Regions from separate parts of the Vibrio artabrorum genome, predicted to be linked through region 1. Evidence: predicted binding sites of a transcription regulator. Region 1 holds the regulator's gene; each other region holds the start of a gene.
The links. The regulator PurR, encoded in region 1, represses purine synthesis genes. The targets are predictions, from matches to a motif close to TNANGNAAACGTTTNCNTNA.
Positions count from the first base shown of each region.

Region 1 (4,219 bases):
CGATGATGTTACCGCGGCCCTGCCATAAAGCTTTCTCACTTGGTCATGGACTTTGGGAAAGCAATAAGTGAATGACTGAAAAAAATGAGCCGTTATAAAAAAAGCCGAGACATATACTCTGTCTCGGCTTTTTTACGCTTATTGTCTCGTTGCTGATTAATTGTCTCGTTACTGATTAAACGCCACTAAAAACTTTAATCACCGGCGAACATGTAACCTTCACCATGCACCGTTACAAAAATTTGTGGATTCTTAGGGTCAAACTCCATTTTGGCACGCATGCGACGAATCAGTACGTCGATGGTACGATCATTAGGCGCATCCACTCGGTGGCTGATCATGTTCAGAATACGTTCGCGACTTAATACCTGATTAGGGTAAGAAGATAGTGCGACGAGTAACTCATACTCGGCCTTAGTTAATTTCACCGGTTCGCCATTTTTGCTCAGCGCTCGGCGAGGAATATCAAACGTCCATTCACCGAAACGAACAACGGATTCATTGTCATCTTGCTCTTCGTGCCCCGTCGCCGTTTTGCGAGCGGCAGCAATACGCCAAAGTAAGTTTTTAACTCGAACCAACAGTTCGCGTAGTTCAAAGGGTTTAGTCACATAGTCGTCTGCACCCATTTCAAGGCCTACGATTTTGTCGATGCTATCCGTACGCCCAGTAACTAAAATAATTCCAATGTCTGATTGACTGCGTAATTCGCGAGTTAGCATCAATCCATCTTCACCGGGTAAATTGATGTCGAGCATAATGAGGTCAACGCTGTTTTCTTTCAAAACGTTTCTCATTTGAGCACCGCTCTCTGCTTCACTCACGGTGTAACCTTCATTCTGGAAATATCCAACCAGTTTACTGCGGGTTACCACATCATCTTCAACGACCAATACGTGATAGCTCATCTACACCACTTTTCTTATTTAATAGTTTCATTGACTATTCTATTCATAACTAGTAACAATTCTAGTCGTACAGAAGATAAAAGCCAGAAAGATGATTTTTTTTTGATACAAGACAATCTTAAACCTTGCTATTTATCGCTCATCGCAATTCAATATAGGCATTATTGCTAGCGAGTGACGTTGTACTCTACAAATATCACGGTTAGTTAGCCTTCGTAGCCAAGCAATACGAAAGACGATATTAGGATTAATCAAATGAAAGATACGAAAGCGTTCAACGAACAAAGAGCAGAAATATATTGGTGGCTATCAAGCTTATTCGCTAAAGAACTCACTCAAGAAGAGCTTGATCACTATCATTCTGTCGAAATTCGTTCCTTTCTGACTGGTTTAGGGGAAAATGAAACACTTAAGCCAGCAATCGACAGCTTGGTAGACGCGCTCAACCGTTTACAAACTCGTGAAGATGCACAGTTAGAGCTAGCAGCTGACTTCTGTGATCTATTTTTAAAAACGGATAAGCATGGCGCCCTTCCTTACGCTTCAATGTATATCGGTGAGACGGGGTTATTAAACGATAAACCTGCAAAAGATATGGAAGAGATCATGGCGAAACACAATTTAGTCGTGAATCAAGATCTCAAAGAACCAGCAGATCACATTGCCATCGAACTCGACTTTCTTGGCAACCTGATCATCCGCTCTAACGACACTGAGTGTGAGGATGAGCTAGAGAAATCGTTTGCTAGTCAGCAGCAATTTATCGAACAAACACTGCTGACTTGGTTACCAAAGTTCAATGCAAAATGTCACGACATCGATTCATTCGGTTTCTATGCATCGGTTTCATCCCTACTTGTTGCTTTCTGTAACCTAGACACTCTATATTTGGCGGGTGAATAAACGGGCAGTATGACTCGGTCAATAAATTCAGATAATGTGACAATTCACCCGGATTTCTGGGTGAATTTTGTTGCGAGTAATTTCTAGTCAGTTTAAAATTGTGACCGCAAACGATAAAATATGAAATGCTCACGAAATGCTATGCTTATAAAAATTCAGAGCATTTTAGTGTTAAGACAAGCCGCTCAATAGCGGTTTTTTGTTTTTTAGCACTTAGTACCCAAAGAGCCCTACAACTATAAGCTCTTAATTAGGTAGCTTAACGGCTACTTCATCCCATACTTGGGAAAGTAGCTTCTAATAGGATAAAACCATGGCCACTATAAAAGACGTCGCTCGCTTAGCCGGCGTATCGACAACGACCGTATCTCATGTAATCAACAAAACACGTTTTGTTGCAGAAGCAACTCAAGAGAAAGTCAATCAAGCCGTAGACGAATTAAACTACGCACCAAGTGCTGTCGCACGGAGTTTAAAGTGCAATACAACACGCACTATTGGTATGTTAGTAACGCAATCAACGAACCTGTTCTTCTCTGAAGTTATCGATGGTGTTGAGAGCTACTGCTATCGTCAAGGTTACACTTTGATATTGTGTAACACCGGCGGTATCTATGAGAAGCAACGAGACTACATTCGAATGCTTGCAGAGAAACGTGTCGATGGCATCTTGGTGATGTGTTCTGACTTAACAGAAGAGCTAAGAGAGATGTTGGACCGTCACGCTGATATCCCTAAAGTGGTGATGGACTGGGGGCCTGAAAGCTCTCAAGCCGATAAAATTATCGATAACTCTGAAGAAGGTGGCTACCTAGCGACAAAATACCTAATTGATCGCGGTCACACTGACATAGCTTGTTTAAGCGGCCACTTAGACAAAGCGGCCTGTATTGAACGCATCGCTGGTTACAAACGTGCGCTCAATGAAGCACAGATTTCTGCTGATGACAGCATGATCATTGAAGGTAACTTCGAATGTGATACTGCCGTTCTCGCGGCAGATAAAATCATCGAAATGAAAAAACGTCCAACAGCCGTATTCTGCTTTAACGATACAATGGCTCTTGGCTTAATGAGCCGACTACAAGAAAAAGGAATTCGTATTCCTGAAGATATCTCTGTCATCGGTTACGACAACATCGAACTGGCTGAGTACTTCTCTCCACCGTTGACTACGGTTCACCAACCGAAGCGTCGTGTTGGTAAAAATGCATTTGAAATTTTATTAGAACGCATTAAAGATAAAGACCATGAAAAACGTGTGTTCGAAATGCACCCTGAAATTGTTGAGCGAAGCACCGTTAAAACGTTAAATTAATGGTTATATTCTCATCTAATCGTGCGCTCCTTTGGGGGCGCCTTTTTATCAACACAAAAACCTAACTTAGATGCATATAAGAAAGAAGATTAATTGAAGCAGTATCACACTTTTGAATAGCAAGTGTGAGCTTCATTCAACAAAAACTTTATTCTATTTAATCAGTCACGCACAGGGCAAATCACTCGAAAGAGTGAGACGCAAAGCTTCCGGCCTAAACCACTCGTTGGTATGGTAGCGGGGCTACCGATGGCAAAATGCAGTAGTTGCTAATAATTTAGTAATTTACGGCTTATTGACAATTTAGTTGCAACATTTTGCTAATCTCTCGGACCTGCTTATTTGGTGGCGTAGTTCAAATACACCGAGATGAATAACATGGATAAACCGATACTAAAGGACTCAATGAAGTTGTTTGAGCCCTTAGGAAAAATAAAATCACGCTCAATGTTTGGTGGCTTCGGGCTTTTCGCTGATAACACCATGTTTGCCCTAGTGGTAAATGACCAATTGCATATACGAGCAGACAAAAGCACAACGAATCAATTCGAGCAGCAAGGATTTCAGCCTTACGTCTACAAAAAACGAGGGTTCCCTGTTGTTACCAAATATTTCGCTTTGCCCGAGAGCCTATGGCAAGATCAAAAGGAAATTTTGCAACTGGCCAGTGCTTCTTTAGGGTATGCTAAAAATGAAAAAGCTCAGCAATCCTCAGCTAAGCCAACTCGATTAAAAGATCTTCCTAACCTCAGACTCGCGACTGAGCGTATGTTAAAAAAGGCTGGGATAGAATCTGTAGAACATTTATATGAATCAGGCTCTGTAAACGCATTTAACGCCATCAAAGAATCACACGCCTCTTCTGTCAGTATCGAACTGCTTTGGGCGCTAGAAGGTGCTATCAATGGCACACACTGGTCTGTGATACCTCAACAGCGTCGCGAAGAGCTGAGCAATCGAGTTAATTAACATTATCACCCTATGACTAAGCCGCATTTTTGCGGCTTTTTTTATATGTGCTGAAAGTTAATTGACGTTTTGCCTGTCTATACTCAAGTGATGCATTAAAAATTATAGGAAATCGCAATGA
Region 1 is NZ_AP025458.1:1,869,147-1,873,365, forward strand. Features, by position in the region: gene elyC (envelope biogenesis factor ElyC) at 1-28, shown strand, start outside; gene torR (two-component system response regulator TorR) at 195-908, opposite strand; gene torD (molecular chaperone TorD) at 1,164-1,811, shown strand; gene purR (HTH-type transcriptional repressor PurR) at 2,125-3,129, shown strand; cyclic di-GMP riboswitch class I at 3,295-3,380, shown strand; gene OCU36_RS08410 (TfoX/Sxy family DNA transformation protein) at 3,508-4,098, shown strand; partial or broken gene OCU36_RS08415 (TVP38/TMEM64 family protein) at 4,111-4,219, shown strand, end outside.

Region 2 (4,219 bases), on a different replicon from region 1:
TCTGAACTTGATGAACACTTTAGCTATGAAAAACGTACCCCTGTACCTGACAATAAAAGTCATGACGGTGCAAGGCGTATTCAAAAAGAACTTGAGGCAAATGGTAATAAGCACGATGTAAAAACAATTGCCGTGAGCATGAAACGCCAGAGCTTAGTCGCGAAGGCCGCCCGTAAGTTCAAATGTACGACAGACAGTAAGCATAGGCTTCCTGTTGCCCCGAACTTGCTTGAACAAGACTTTAATGCGACAGCACCAAATCAAAAATGGGCTGGAGATATCACCTATCTCGCGACTAGCGAAGGTTGGATGTATTTAGCCGTTATTATCGACCTGTACTCACGGCAAGTCGTTGGTTGGTCAATGAGCACCAGAATGACCGCCACTCTGGTCTGTGATGCACTATCAATGGCATTGTTCCGCAGAGGCAGCCAGAAGACGTGATTATCGATAGTGATAGAGGGAAGCCAATATTGCTCAAAAGACTACCGAGATTTAATCGCAGCTCATAATCTAAAACAAAGCATGAGTAGGAAGGGGAATTGTTGGGATATAGAGGTTATATTCTATGATCTTAGTAACCGAGTTCTGACTCATGCTGGAATTGACTATTTTACCGATTCCATTTAGTGCCGCTATTAAGCTACTCGTCATAAGACAGGGTGACGAACAACCTCACCTTTTATTCTGCTCGCCATAAAAAAATACCCAGCGAAAGGCTAGGTATTAGTGAAAAGTGTTTTAGCCATTTGCTTTAAATTGCCCAGCCACCCGCGTAGAAAGCAACGAGAGCTATCGTGATCAAGACGATACCTAAGTTTAACTTTTTCCATTCGCCTGCAAATACGCGACCGACCACTAAACATAAGAAACCAAGCATAATACCGGTTACAATGTTACCCGTCAGTACAATGAATACTGCACACACCAGACCGGCTAGTGCATCCACAGAGTCATCGAAATTCAGTTTGCGAACGTTACTCAACATCAATAGACCAACATACATCAGTGCAGGTGACGTTGCGTAAGCCGGAACTAGGTAGCTAATTGGGGCCAAGAACAATAGGAATAAGAAAAGTACACCTACCACTACTGCTGTTAAACCCGTTTTACCACCCGCAGCGGTGCCCGCTGCAGATTCAATGTAAACCGCTGCTGGAGCGCCACCGACTGCGCCAGAAACAATACTTGAAACCGAATCAGTAGTGAGTGCCTTACCGCCATCGATAATGTTGCCATCTTTATCAAGAAGGTTTGCTTGGCCGGCTACTGCGCGAATCGTACCTGTCGCATCAAAGATAGCGGTCATCACCAACGCAAGCACACTTGGCAGAACGATAGGATTAAGCGCCCCCATGATATCCATAGAACCTATCAAAGAGTCTTCACCACCAAAGCTTGGTAGAGCAAAGAAGCCTTGATATTGAACAGCAGGGTCAAAGATCAAACCAAATGCTGAGATAGCGATGATCACCAGTAAGATCCCCCCCGGCACCTGACGTTTCTCTAAGCCGAAAATAGCCGCAAGACCCAGCATCGACATGATAACAGGGAAAGACGTGAATTCACCGAGTGTTACTGGCAAGCCCTCTACTGGATTTTTGATCACCAAGCCAACACCGCTTGCTGCGATAAGCAGTAAAAATAAGCCAATACCGATGCCAGTGCCGTGTGCAATACCTTCAGGTAAATTGGTTAAGATCCACTGACGCACACCTGTCACGGTGATAGCAGTAAAGATAAGGCCCATAAGGAAGACTGCGCCCAGCGCAACGGGGATAGAGATGCCCTGCCCGAGTACCAAACTGAAAGCAGTAAAAGCGGTCAATGAAATGGCACAACCAATCGCCATTGGCAATTTTGCCCAAAGCCCCATCAACAATGAGCCAAATGCTGCAACCAAACAAGTGGCAATAAATACTGAGCTTTGATCAAAACCTGCTGTACCTAACATGCTTGGTATAACAATGACTGAATAGACCATAGCCAAGAAGGTTGTTAACCCAGCTAAAACCTCACGACGTACATTACTGCCACGTTGTGAAATTAAGAAGAAGTTATCTAACCAACGACCTTTTGCAGGTGTATCACTTGCTTGGGGGACGTAATTCTCGGACATGCTATTTCCTTTGTAGTACTAAAGAATGCTCAATAAGGAGCGTTCTTAATCAAAAATTTGAGTGACAATTTTAAAGGCGAGAAAATACAGGTAAACGTTTACGTCTGCAATAGTTATCACTAAAGGTTTAGTGTTTTAAAGCTCTAACCCAGTAGCTAAGCAGCATACCTAGCTGTTATTTATTCCAACTAGGTATGCACCTATATTCAAACTATAAAGTAACTTTTTTCACCATCCCCGCTTCCGCATGACCAGGAATATTACATGCAAACTCTACCTTGTTGTCACCATGAAAATGCCATAGCAACTGCTTCGCTTTTCCCGGCTTAACGGTGACGGTACTACCCGAATCATGGGCGTGATTCCCCATATTTTTCATCATTTCACGGTGTACTAACTGCTCTGAGGCAGAGCCAATCGAGAACTCATGATCAATCTTACCAGTATTCATGACAACGAATTGCACCACGTCATTAGGTTGAATATCCACTTGATTTTTGAATGTTATTTTCATGTCATCACTCAGCAGAACATAAACAACTTTATCGGGATTCGCGCCTTTAGCTGGCATACCTACTTCAGACATCAAGCAACTGAATAAATACTTAAAATCCTTGTCCTTTCGCCCTTCATATCAATGATATTAGAGTGTATAGGTAGATAGAAAAACTTAATTCCCATACCAATCAAATGACTCACATTCTTACAATCCTATGTCGGAAATTTTGGCGGTTCCGGCGTAGACCCCCTATATGAAATGATTTAGCAAAATTTTGGCGGGTTCCGGCTTACAACCCCATTTCGGGGGTTGGGCAAAAACAGCCCAATGAATCAGAACAATTGTATTGGAAAAACTCTAAAGTCATGACTAACTTTGCTTGACCACTTAAAGTCTAATATGTAGACTTATTTCTCTATTAAGGTCTATTTTTAGGACTTGCAAATATGACACTTAATGAGTTTACTAAGAAGAAACACATTAAAATAAGCGATGTTGTCGCAATGAGTGGCTTTGGCCGTAGCACCTTGTTTAACTGGTGGAGCGATCCTAAAACACGCACTAGAGCTATAGTGGTAATTTTAGGTTGTGTTGAAGCAAAAAAATACACACTTTTCCTAAATAATGCCGAAGTTAGAGAGCTTATTATTTCGTTAGATACGTAGTTTAAGTAAAGATTTCGCCTGTAAAAGAGATTAAAAGATGTTTATTGAAATAGTTAGGAATACACCTGTTTGGGTATGGTTTCTTTTTGCCTATTTAGTCCGTCGCGGGATTACATCATTAAGACCAAGGGAAGTGTCTGTTGGAAGATTATTGATTATACCTATGCTTTTCTTTATATGGGGTATTTATGGCATCACAACAACTGTACCGTTGACTAGCTTAACCTTAACCATAGTTGTCGCTTCTCTTGTGGTAGGAGTATTAGGTCTTCTATTAGTTAATAGAGTCTTCATTAGTCAGGCTAAATATGACCCCAATACGATGATGTTAACACTACCGGGACAACCCATTTCTCTATTACTGATACTCTTTGCTTTTATTTCACATTATGTATTTTCTGCTTTTATTGCAGTTGATCCCCAAATCGTGAGCTCTGCTTCTTTTATCACAGTTTTCTGTGTTTTATCAGGAGTTAGCATCGGTTCTTTTTGGGGCAATACGTTAGGAAACCTTAATGTTGTAGTAAAAACGAGAAAATCAACTACTGCAGTTTAAGATGTATCGCCGATTCATTCGTATTAGCGATACATAGTTGTTCTTATGGCAATATAAGAACTCTCGCCTGTGACAGCGTAGCTGCTTAGGGCAGGAAGAGGTCAGAGAAGTATCTTCGAAAAACTAATAGACGAGCTAAAACGGTTCTGTCGCAAATCTAATTAGAGGCGTGGCAGACCAACCCTACAGATACAATTATACTGCGAGTGCGTAGAATCGCTCAAAGGCCGTCTGCCCTTCAATATCTATCTGCTCTTGTTTTAACATCGTCCACACTTCTCGACCATGCAAACTGGCCAAGGCTCCTTCCGTTGACTTCCAACCCAGCGCTTGACGTGTTTTTTGCTTCACCCAACGGTTGAACTGGAGGCAAAGCTAGA
Region 2 is NZ_AP025459.1:1,222,503-1,226,721, forward strand. Features, by position in the region: partial or broken gene OCU36_RS19465 (IS3 family transposase) at 52-606, shown strand; gene OCU36_RS19470 (NCS2 family permease) at 755-2,119, opposite strand; partial or broken gene copI (copper-resistant cuproprotein CopI) at 2,331-2,705, opposite strand; gene OCU36_RS19480 (hypothetical protein) at 3,065-3,283, shown strand; gene OCU36_RS19485 (DUF6622 family protein) at 3,321-3,839, shown strand; partial or broken gene OCU36_RS19490 (IS6 family transposase) at 4,035-4,205, opposite strand.
Region 2: a site for PurR is predicted at 2,206-2,225, ahead of OCU36_RS19470 (NCS2 family permease). Genes of this name have one in related genera too.

Region 3 (4,219 bases), 740 kb from region 1:
TTCAACAGCGATACGTGCCGTTACGTCAGATGGAAGTACAGATTCACGGTACTGCGCATCTTGCTTGTCAAATGCGTCAGTGGCAGGCATAGAGACTACGCGTACTTTCTTACCTTCAGCCGTTAGCTCAGCAGCAGCGTTAACCGCAAGCTCAACTTCAGAACCCGTTGCAATGATGATTAGCTCTGGCTTACCAGCACAATCTTTCAGGATGTAACCACCCTTAGCGATGTTAGCCACTTGCTCAGCGTCACGATCTTGTTGTGCCAGGTTTTGACGAGAGAAGATAAGTGCAGAAGGACCCTCTTTACGTTCGATTGCCAGTTTCCAAGCCACGGCAGACTCAACTTGGTCACATGGGCGCCATGTGCTCATGTTTGGAGTCAAACGTAGAGAAGCGATCTGCTCCACCGGTTGGTGAGTCGGACCATCTTCGCCTAGGCCGATAGAATCGTGTGTGTAAACTTGGATGTTCTGAACTTTCATCAGAGCCGCCATACGCATTGCGTTACGTGCGTATTCCATGAACATTAGGAACGTTGCGCCGTAGGGTACGAAACCACCGTGAAGGGCGATACCGTTCATGATCGCTGTCATACCGAATTCACGTACACCGTAGTGGATGTAGTTACCAGAGAAGTCAGTTGCTTCAAGCGACTTAGAACCCGACCACATAGTCAGGTTAGAAGGCGCAAGGTCAGCAGAGCCACCCATGAATTCAGGTAGCATAGCACCAAACGCTTCTAGTGCATTTTGAGAGGCTTTACGTGAAGCGATGTTTGCTGGGTTAGCTTGAAGATCAGCAATGATTGCCGATGCTTTCTCTTCCCACTCAGCGGGTAGTTCGCCGTTAGTACGACGTTTGAATTCTGCTGCTAGTTCTGGGTAAGCCGCTGCGTATGCGTCAAATTTAGCATTCCACGCCGCTTCTTTTGCTGCGCCTGCTTCTTTTGCATTCCACTCTGCTGCGATATCCGCTGGGATTTCAAAAGGACCGTGTTCCCAACCCAGTGCTGCTTTCGTTGCTGTGATTTCATCAGCGCCTAGTGGAGCACCGTGACAGTCGTGCGTACCGGCTTTGTTTGGCGAACCAAAACCGATGATCGTTTTAGTACAGATAAGAGTTGGACGAGGGTCCGCTTTCGCCGCTTCAATCGCTGCGTTGATAGCGTCAGAGTCGTGACCATCTACCGCTGGGATTACATGCCAACCGTAAGCTTCAAAACGCTTAGGTGTATCGTCAGAGAACCAACCTTCCACTTCACCATCGATAGAGATGCCGTTGTCATCCCAGAAAGCGACTAGCTTACCAAGACCAAGCGTACCGGCTAGAGAACAGGCTTCGTGAGAGATACCTTCCATCAGACAGCCATCACCCATGAACACGTAAGTGAAATGATCGACGATGTCGTGGCCTTCTTTATTGAACTGTGCCGCCAGTGCTTTCTCTGCCATCGCCATACCAACAGCGTTAGTGATGCCTTGACCTAGTGGACCCGTCGTTGTTTCGATGCCCGGTGCGTAACCATACTCTGGGTGACCTGGAGTCTTAGAGTGCAGTTGACGGAAATTTTTCAGGTCTTCAATTGAAAGCTCGTAACCTGCAAGGTGAAGCAGAGAATAAATCAACATTGAACCATGACCGTTAGATAGGATAAAACGGTCGCGGTCAGCCCACTCTGGGTTTGCTGGGTTGTGGTTCAAGTGGCCACGCCAAAGCACTTCAGCGATGTCAGCCATACCCATAGGTGCGCCTGGGTGGCCTGAATTTGCTTGTTGAACACCGTCCATGCTGAGTGCGCGGATTGCATTGGCTAGATCTTTACGAGAAGGCATGTCTGCTCCTGAGTACATAAGCGAATTAAAAAAGAGATAGATGCTAAACTTTTCATTTTTATTAGCGCGGGTATTCTCTCAAACGACTTTAGCGACTGCAAACGTTTTACTGGCATTTTAATGTTCATTTTTCGCAACTTTCGAACATTTATGTCAGCCAACAACAATAAACCTCAACGCCACGCAAACGTTTAGTTATGGCATATCATAAAAAAGAGCTTGTAATTCAACCGCTGGAATTTAGAATAGCCGTCTAGATGTAGAAACACCTACAGAACATACTGTATTGAGTGGCAGCGCTTCCTAGCTTGCGACGCCTAAAATTATTTGCATATCACTGTTTGCAACCAAAACTATTTGCAACCAAAAACTAAAAGTGGAGCTCTCATGGCTAAGCACCTATTCACTTCTGAATCTGTTTCAGAAGGTCATCCAGATAAAATTGCAGACCAAATCTCTGATGCTGTTCTTGATGCCATCTTGGAACAAGATCCGAAAGCACGCGTTGCTTGTGAGACTTACGTAAAAACCGGCATGGTTATGGTTGGCGGTGAAGTAACAACATCGGCATGGGTTGATATCGAAGAAATCACTCGTGAAACAGTACGTGAAATTGGTTACGTTCACTCTGATATGGGCTTTGATGCTGACTCTTGTGCAGTACTAAACACCATTGGTAAGCAGTCTCCAGACATCAACCAAGGTGTTGATAAAGCTGACCCTAAAGATCAAGGCGCGGGCGACCAAGGTATCATGTTTGGTTATGCGACCAACGAAACACCAATCCTAATGCCTGCACCAATTACTTACTCTCACCTTCTGGTTAAGAAGCAGGCTGAAGTACGTAAGAGCGGCAAGCTTGATTTCCTTCGCCCAGATGCGAAATCACAAGTAACATTCCAGTACGACCAAGGTAAAATCGTTGGTATCGATGCGGTTGTTCTTTCGACTCAACACTGTGATTCGGTAACCACACCAGACCTACGTGAAGCGGTTATGGAAGAGATCATCAAGCCAGTACTTCCTGCTGAGTGGATCAACAAAGACACGAACTTCTTTATCAACCCAACCGGTCGTTTCGTTATCGGTGGCCCAATGGGTGACTGTGGTCTAACCGGTCGTAAGATCATTGTTGATACCTACGGCGGCGCGGCTCGTCACGGCGGCGGTGCATTCTCTGGTAAAGATCCATCAAAAGTTGACCGTTCTGCAGCTTACGCAGCGCGTTACGTTGCAAAAAACATCGTAGCGGCTGGCATGGCTGACCGTTGTGAGATTCAACTGTCTTACGCTATCGGTGTTGCAGATCCAACATCTATCATGGTTGAAACGTTTGGTACTGAAAAAGTAGCGCACGAGATCATCATTGAAGCCGTTCGTCAAAACTTCGACCTACGTCCATACGGTCTTCAAGAGATGCTGAACCTGCTTCAACCTATCTACAAACAGACAGCTGCATACGGTCACTTTGGTCGTGAAGAGTTCCCTTGGGAAGCGACAGACAAAGCCGCAATCCTTGCGGATTTCGCAGGCCTAAAATAATTTAGCGACTGCAATTTGTTTCTTTAAAGCCCTGACTTCTGAGTAAGGGCTTTATTTTTATGCACTTACCAGCTCTTTCTCGGTATCCCCGACTCTACCGACCTCTTTTACCGTTAACCACTTAGTATAAAAAAACGCCGATAATTTGTATTTTCCATCACTACTGACAATAGTTAAGGTAACTCCTAAGCGATCAAGCTCACATTTAACTTAAATTAATTCAGTCTGATAACGCTCGTTAAATGCACGCTAGAACAATAACTGGGATGACAAAGAGCCATTGAGCTCAACACCATAGCTCTCACACAAGCCACATCGGTGAGCCTTATGGAATTATAACTAGGACGTTATTTAACTAGGGGGATCTATGCCTCGTACCGCTCACACATCCGAACTCAACGAGAAAAAAGACAAGGTCAGCGACCAAGATTACGCTCGAACTATTCCTTGCAACCAAATCAGTATTTCCGCGCCCTTCCATTGGTTGTCGCTTGCTCTGCATGACTTAGTAAAAATGCCGTTAATCAGCGCATTTTACGGACTGTGCTTTATGGTGGCCGCTATCGCCATTGTTCAACTGGTTCAATGGCAAGGAACGCACCTTGTTGTGATGCCAAGCCTGATCGTCTACATGCTGATAGGCCCATTTCTTGCTCTGGGTTTGTATGATGCCGCTTGGGAAAGAGAAAAAGGGCACAACACCAACCTACTGCACTCGATGAAAGCCATCACTCGCAACTCTACCCATCAATGGGCCTTTGCAGTGGTATTGATGGTCGCGATGATATTTTGGATGCGTATCGCGGCGTTATTGCACGCACTTTACCCTTCAGTGCAAGGT
Region 3 is NZ_AP025458.1:2,607,103-2,611,321, forward strand. Features, by position in the region: gene tkt (transketolase) at 1-1,836, opposite strand, end outside; gene metK (methionine adenosyltransferase) at 2,224-3,378, shown strand; gene OCU36_RS11660 (DUF2189 domain-containing protein) at 3,746-4,219, shown strand, end outside.
Region 3: a site for PurR is predicted at 2,016-2,035, ahead of metK (methionine adenosyltransferase). Genes of this name have one in related genera too.

Region 4 (4,219 bases), 410 kb from region 1:
TGACCAGTCTGGCGACAATGGTGCAGGCAGAGCAAAGTAGTTAGCCAACTCTCGGTTGATCTCCATAACGCTGCTGCTGATGTTATTAACATCAATAGAGTAAACCCCACCAAACGCCAACTTCCCTGAGTTTGGGTAAATCAGGCTTATTTTAGCGACAAGGCGTTTATCTACCTCTTGATCCTTCAGCTGAATGTTAAGCAGGTAATCACTGGTACGCATGTTCTTTGCGCCCGGAAAGAAGGGAGAGCTATCTATAGGGTCAAGGAAGTAGCTTGGCGCATCTTGGTTAGCAAGATCGGTGTAGGCGTATTCAATCTGCTGTTGAAGTATTAATGCTTTTACGACTTTTCGGTATTTTCTGGAATTATCGCCAATGGCATCCAATCGATTCAGGAGAAGTTCCACCTTAGGAATCAATCGTTGGTCGCGTTCGACTTCAGAAGCACGAGTCGAAGATTGCCAAAGCATATAACCCATTACCGCAGTGCTGATCAGTAAAACCAAAGACACCACAACAAGCCAAGGGTTAACTGGATTGGAGCCCAATCCTTTTTGGCTGGTTGGAGATTCTATGGCGGTATCATCCGCTTCGGTACCAGGGGAAGCCGCAGCAAAGCTAACCGAACTTGGGTTAAGGAAATAACCCTTGCGTGGATAAGTCACCAGTATTTTGGTCGCGTCGCTATCTGGTAGGTTTTTTTGAAGTACTGAACGTAAGGTACTGATTCGGTTTGTCAGAACATTTTTAGAAATGAAGTTACTTTGCCATACAGATTCAATGATGTGCTCAGCAGCGAGCGGTTCTCCCACGCTAGTCAGAAACAGTTCGAGTAATTCAATAGAACGAGGTTCTAAATCGATGACCTGCTCGTCGCAGCTTAAGACTCGTGTGTTGGGGTTGAATTTCAAGCCTTCAATATAAATAGAGGCTTGTTGGTCTTTGGCGCTAGAGAGGTAATCTTGCATAGAAAAGGCGACGGTTTATAAAACCTAAATTCTAGCTGTTTTTGTTATTAAAAACAGCTAGTAATTCACAGGGTGATAGGTATTAAGACGCGTAATTCACCGAGTAGCGAGTTGGTTTATGATTCATCGCAAGCACGATATTCAATACAGCGGTGCCCAATACTGAAACGGCAATTATCCAAGGGGATACGAAGAAGAACGAGGCAAACAGAATACACGCATCAATACCCATTTGTGTTTTACCTACCGAGATACCGTAGCGGTCTTGGATAAACAAACACAATACGTTGAAACCACCTAGGCTTGAGCGGTGACGGAATAGGATTAGCATACCTAAGCCCATTAACAAGCCGCCGGCAACAGCACAATAGATCTCGTTATGAACTTCTAGCGAAATAACTAAGTATAAATGGTCAGCAAGGACAGACACTAACGCCCCAGCGATGGCACTGCTAATCGCAAAGCTACGGCCGAACCGTTTCCATGCTAACAAGTAGAAAGGGCAATTGGCCATAAAGTACAAAGTACCAAAGGTTACAGGCAAGAATTGACTCAAAAGCAGAGCCAGACCTGTAGTACCACCGGTAAGCAGATTCGCTGACTGCAAAAAGAAGACGCCTAACGCCACCAAAAACGTGCCAGTGAGAATCGCGATCCAATCTTCTTTACGTGAGTGTTTTTCCATCGTTTTTGTCATTACCTAACCAATAAAGGCGAGCATAGTAGAGAAAAACTTTAGCTTTCGGTAGCTTGAGGTGCAAAATTAAGGTAAACCTATGTAATCTGCGTTTTACAGGGTGTAAAGCGTATAATTGACAGTAAGCGTCATCTTTGGTTCGATAAGCTTAATAACCATGATGAATCTTATTTGTGATTATGAAAAAACTGCATGATAAAATGGCAATTAGCTCTTTATGACCCAGATCAAATTATGTAGAATGCATCGCATTAAAACAGTGACGAAAACGTTTGCTTTCGGTCGTTGTGCGGTTTTTTTGAAACTTTCAGTACAATCTGAGTCAGGAGATACAGATGCTTAAGCGTGACATGAACATTGCTGATTACGATGCGGATCTATTCGCAGCTATCCAAGAAGAAACTCTTCGTCAGGAAGAGCACATCGAACTTATCGCTTCAGAAAACTACACAAGCCCACGTGTAATGGAAGCGCAAGGTTCTCAACTTACAAACAAATACGCTGAAGGCTACCCAGGTAAGCGTTACTACGGTGGTTGTGAGTACGTAGATAAAGTTGAAACGTTAGCAATCGAACGTGCATGTGAACTGTTTGGCGCGCAATACGCAAACGTACAACCTCACTCAGGTTCTCAAGCAAACAACGCTGTGTACATGGCTCTTCTAAACGCTGGCGATACCGTTCTGGGCATGAGCCTTGCGCACGGTGGTCACCTTACTCACGGTTCTCCAGTCAACTTCTCTGGTAAGCTTTACAACATCATTCCTTACGGCATCGATGAAGCCGGTCAAATCGATTACGAAGAGATGGAAGCGCTAGCGATCGAGCATAAGCCTAAGATGATCATCGGTGGTTTCTCTGCTTACTCTCAAGTTTGTGATTGGAAGCGCATGCGTGAAATCGCTGACAAAGTTGGTGCTTACTTCTTCGTAGATATGGCTCACGTTGCTGGTCTAATCGCTGCGGGCGTTTACCCGAATCCAGTTCCACACGCTCACGTTGTAACAACAACAACGCACAAAACGCTTGCTGGTCCTCGTGGCGGTCTTATTCTTTCTAATGAAGGTGAAGATCTTTACAAGAAGCTAAACTCAGCAGTATTCCCAGGCGGTCAAGGTGGCCCTCTAATGCACGTTATCGCGGGTAAAGCTGTAGCGTTCAAAGAAGCGCTAGAGCCAGAGTTCAAAGAGTACCAAGCTCGCGTCGTTGCTAACGCAAAAGCAATGGTTGCTGAATTCCTAGCACGCGGTTACAACATCGTGTCAGGTTCTACAGAGAACCACCTGTTCCTAGTTGACCTAATCGACAAAGACATCACAGGTAAAGAAGCGGATGCAGCACTAGGTTCAGCGAACATTACGGTGAACAAGAACTCAGTACCTAACGATCCACGTAGCCCGTTCGTGACTTCAGGTATCCGTATCGGTTCTCCTTCTATTACTCGCCGCGGTTTCTCAGAAGCCGATGCGAAAGAGCTAGCAGGTTGGATGTGTGACATCCTAGATAACATGGGTGATGAGTCTGTTATCGAAGCAACGAAAGCAAAAGTACTAGAGATCTGTAAGCGTCTACCGGTTTACGCATAATTTCTTCTGCGTAGTAATTTGAACTTCGTTGTCGACCATGCTCACTTACATCCGTAAGCTCCGCGTGCTCTCCTAGAATTTCAAACGACTACTTTGAAAAACGGTAAATTTGAAGGCTCCTGTTGGGAGCCTTTTTTGTGTTCGTAGTAATAAAGTCGTTGTCGAGCATGCTCACTTACATCCGTAAGCTCCGCGTGCTCTCCTAGAATTTCAAACGACTACTTTGAAAAACGGTAAATTTGAAGGCTCCTGTTGGGAGCCTTTTTTGTATTCGTAAGTAATAAAGTCGTTGTCGAGCATGCTCACTTACATCCGTAAGCTCCGCGTGCTCTTCTAGAGTTTCAACGTCTACTTTGAAAAATGATGATACTAGAGGCTCCTTCATAGGAGCCTTTTTTTGTTTTTGAAGATGGGTTATTGCAGGTAACAAAAAGGGCTGATGTTTGCACATCAACCCTTTAGCGTTTTCTGATCTTGGTTTTATTTTTTGATGCTCAATAAAGTGCCTGACTTACACTTAAATGAGTAGTAGTTGCGGCTTTCATTGAATTTGCCTAAGCCCTCGCCATCACAGTAGTCGATGTTGATATCACGCATAACTTCCAGCGTGTCTTCGCTGTTCAAAGCGAACTTGGAACCGTCAGAGCAGACGATACGAACGCGCTCATCTTGGCTGACAGAGTAGATATCGACTTCAGTATTACACAGCTCAAAAGAGGCTTCACGAAAGTTGTCTTGCTGAGTATTTGAAGCGCACCCAGCCATGAATGTGGCTGCGATAACGGCTAAAATTCCGAGTCTTTTCATTATTAGTCCTTCGGTATTATCGAATGTGGCGATGAATGTCATAGGGTACTTGAGGTAGCCTATACAACAATACGCTTTGGTTCAAGGTGCGTTCGTTGACTCTAAGATATACAAGTATAGATGTAGGCAGATAATTTATTATTGACTCACTACATGTTTA
Region 4 is NZ_AP025458.1:2,277,148-2,281,366, reverse strand. Features, by position in the region: partial or broken gene OCU36_RS10190 (winged helix-turn-helix domain-containing protein) at 1-969, opposite strand, end outside; gene OCU36_RS10185 (YitT family protein) at 1,052-1,654, opposite strand; gene glyA (serine hydroxymethyltransferase) at 2,002-3,252, shown strand; gene OCU36_RS10175 (hypothetical protein) at 3,733-4,059, opposite strand.
Region 4: a site for PurR is predicted at 1,927-1,946, ahead of glyA (serine hydroxymethyltransferase). Genes of this name have one in related genera too.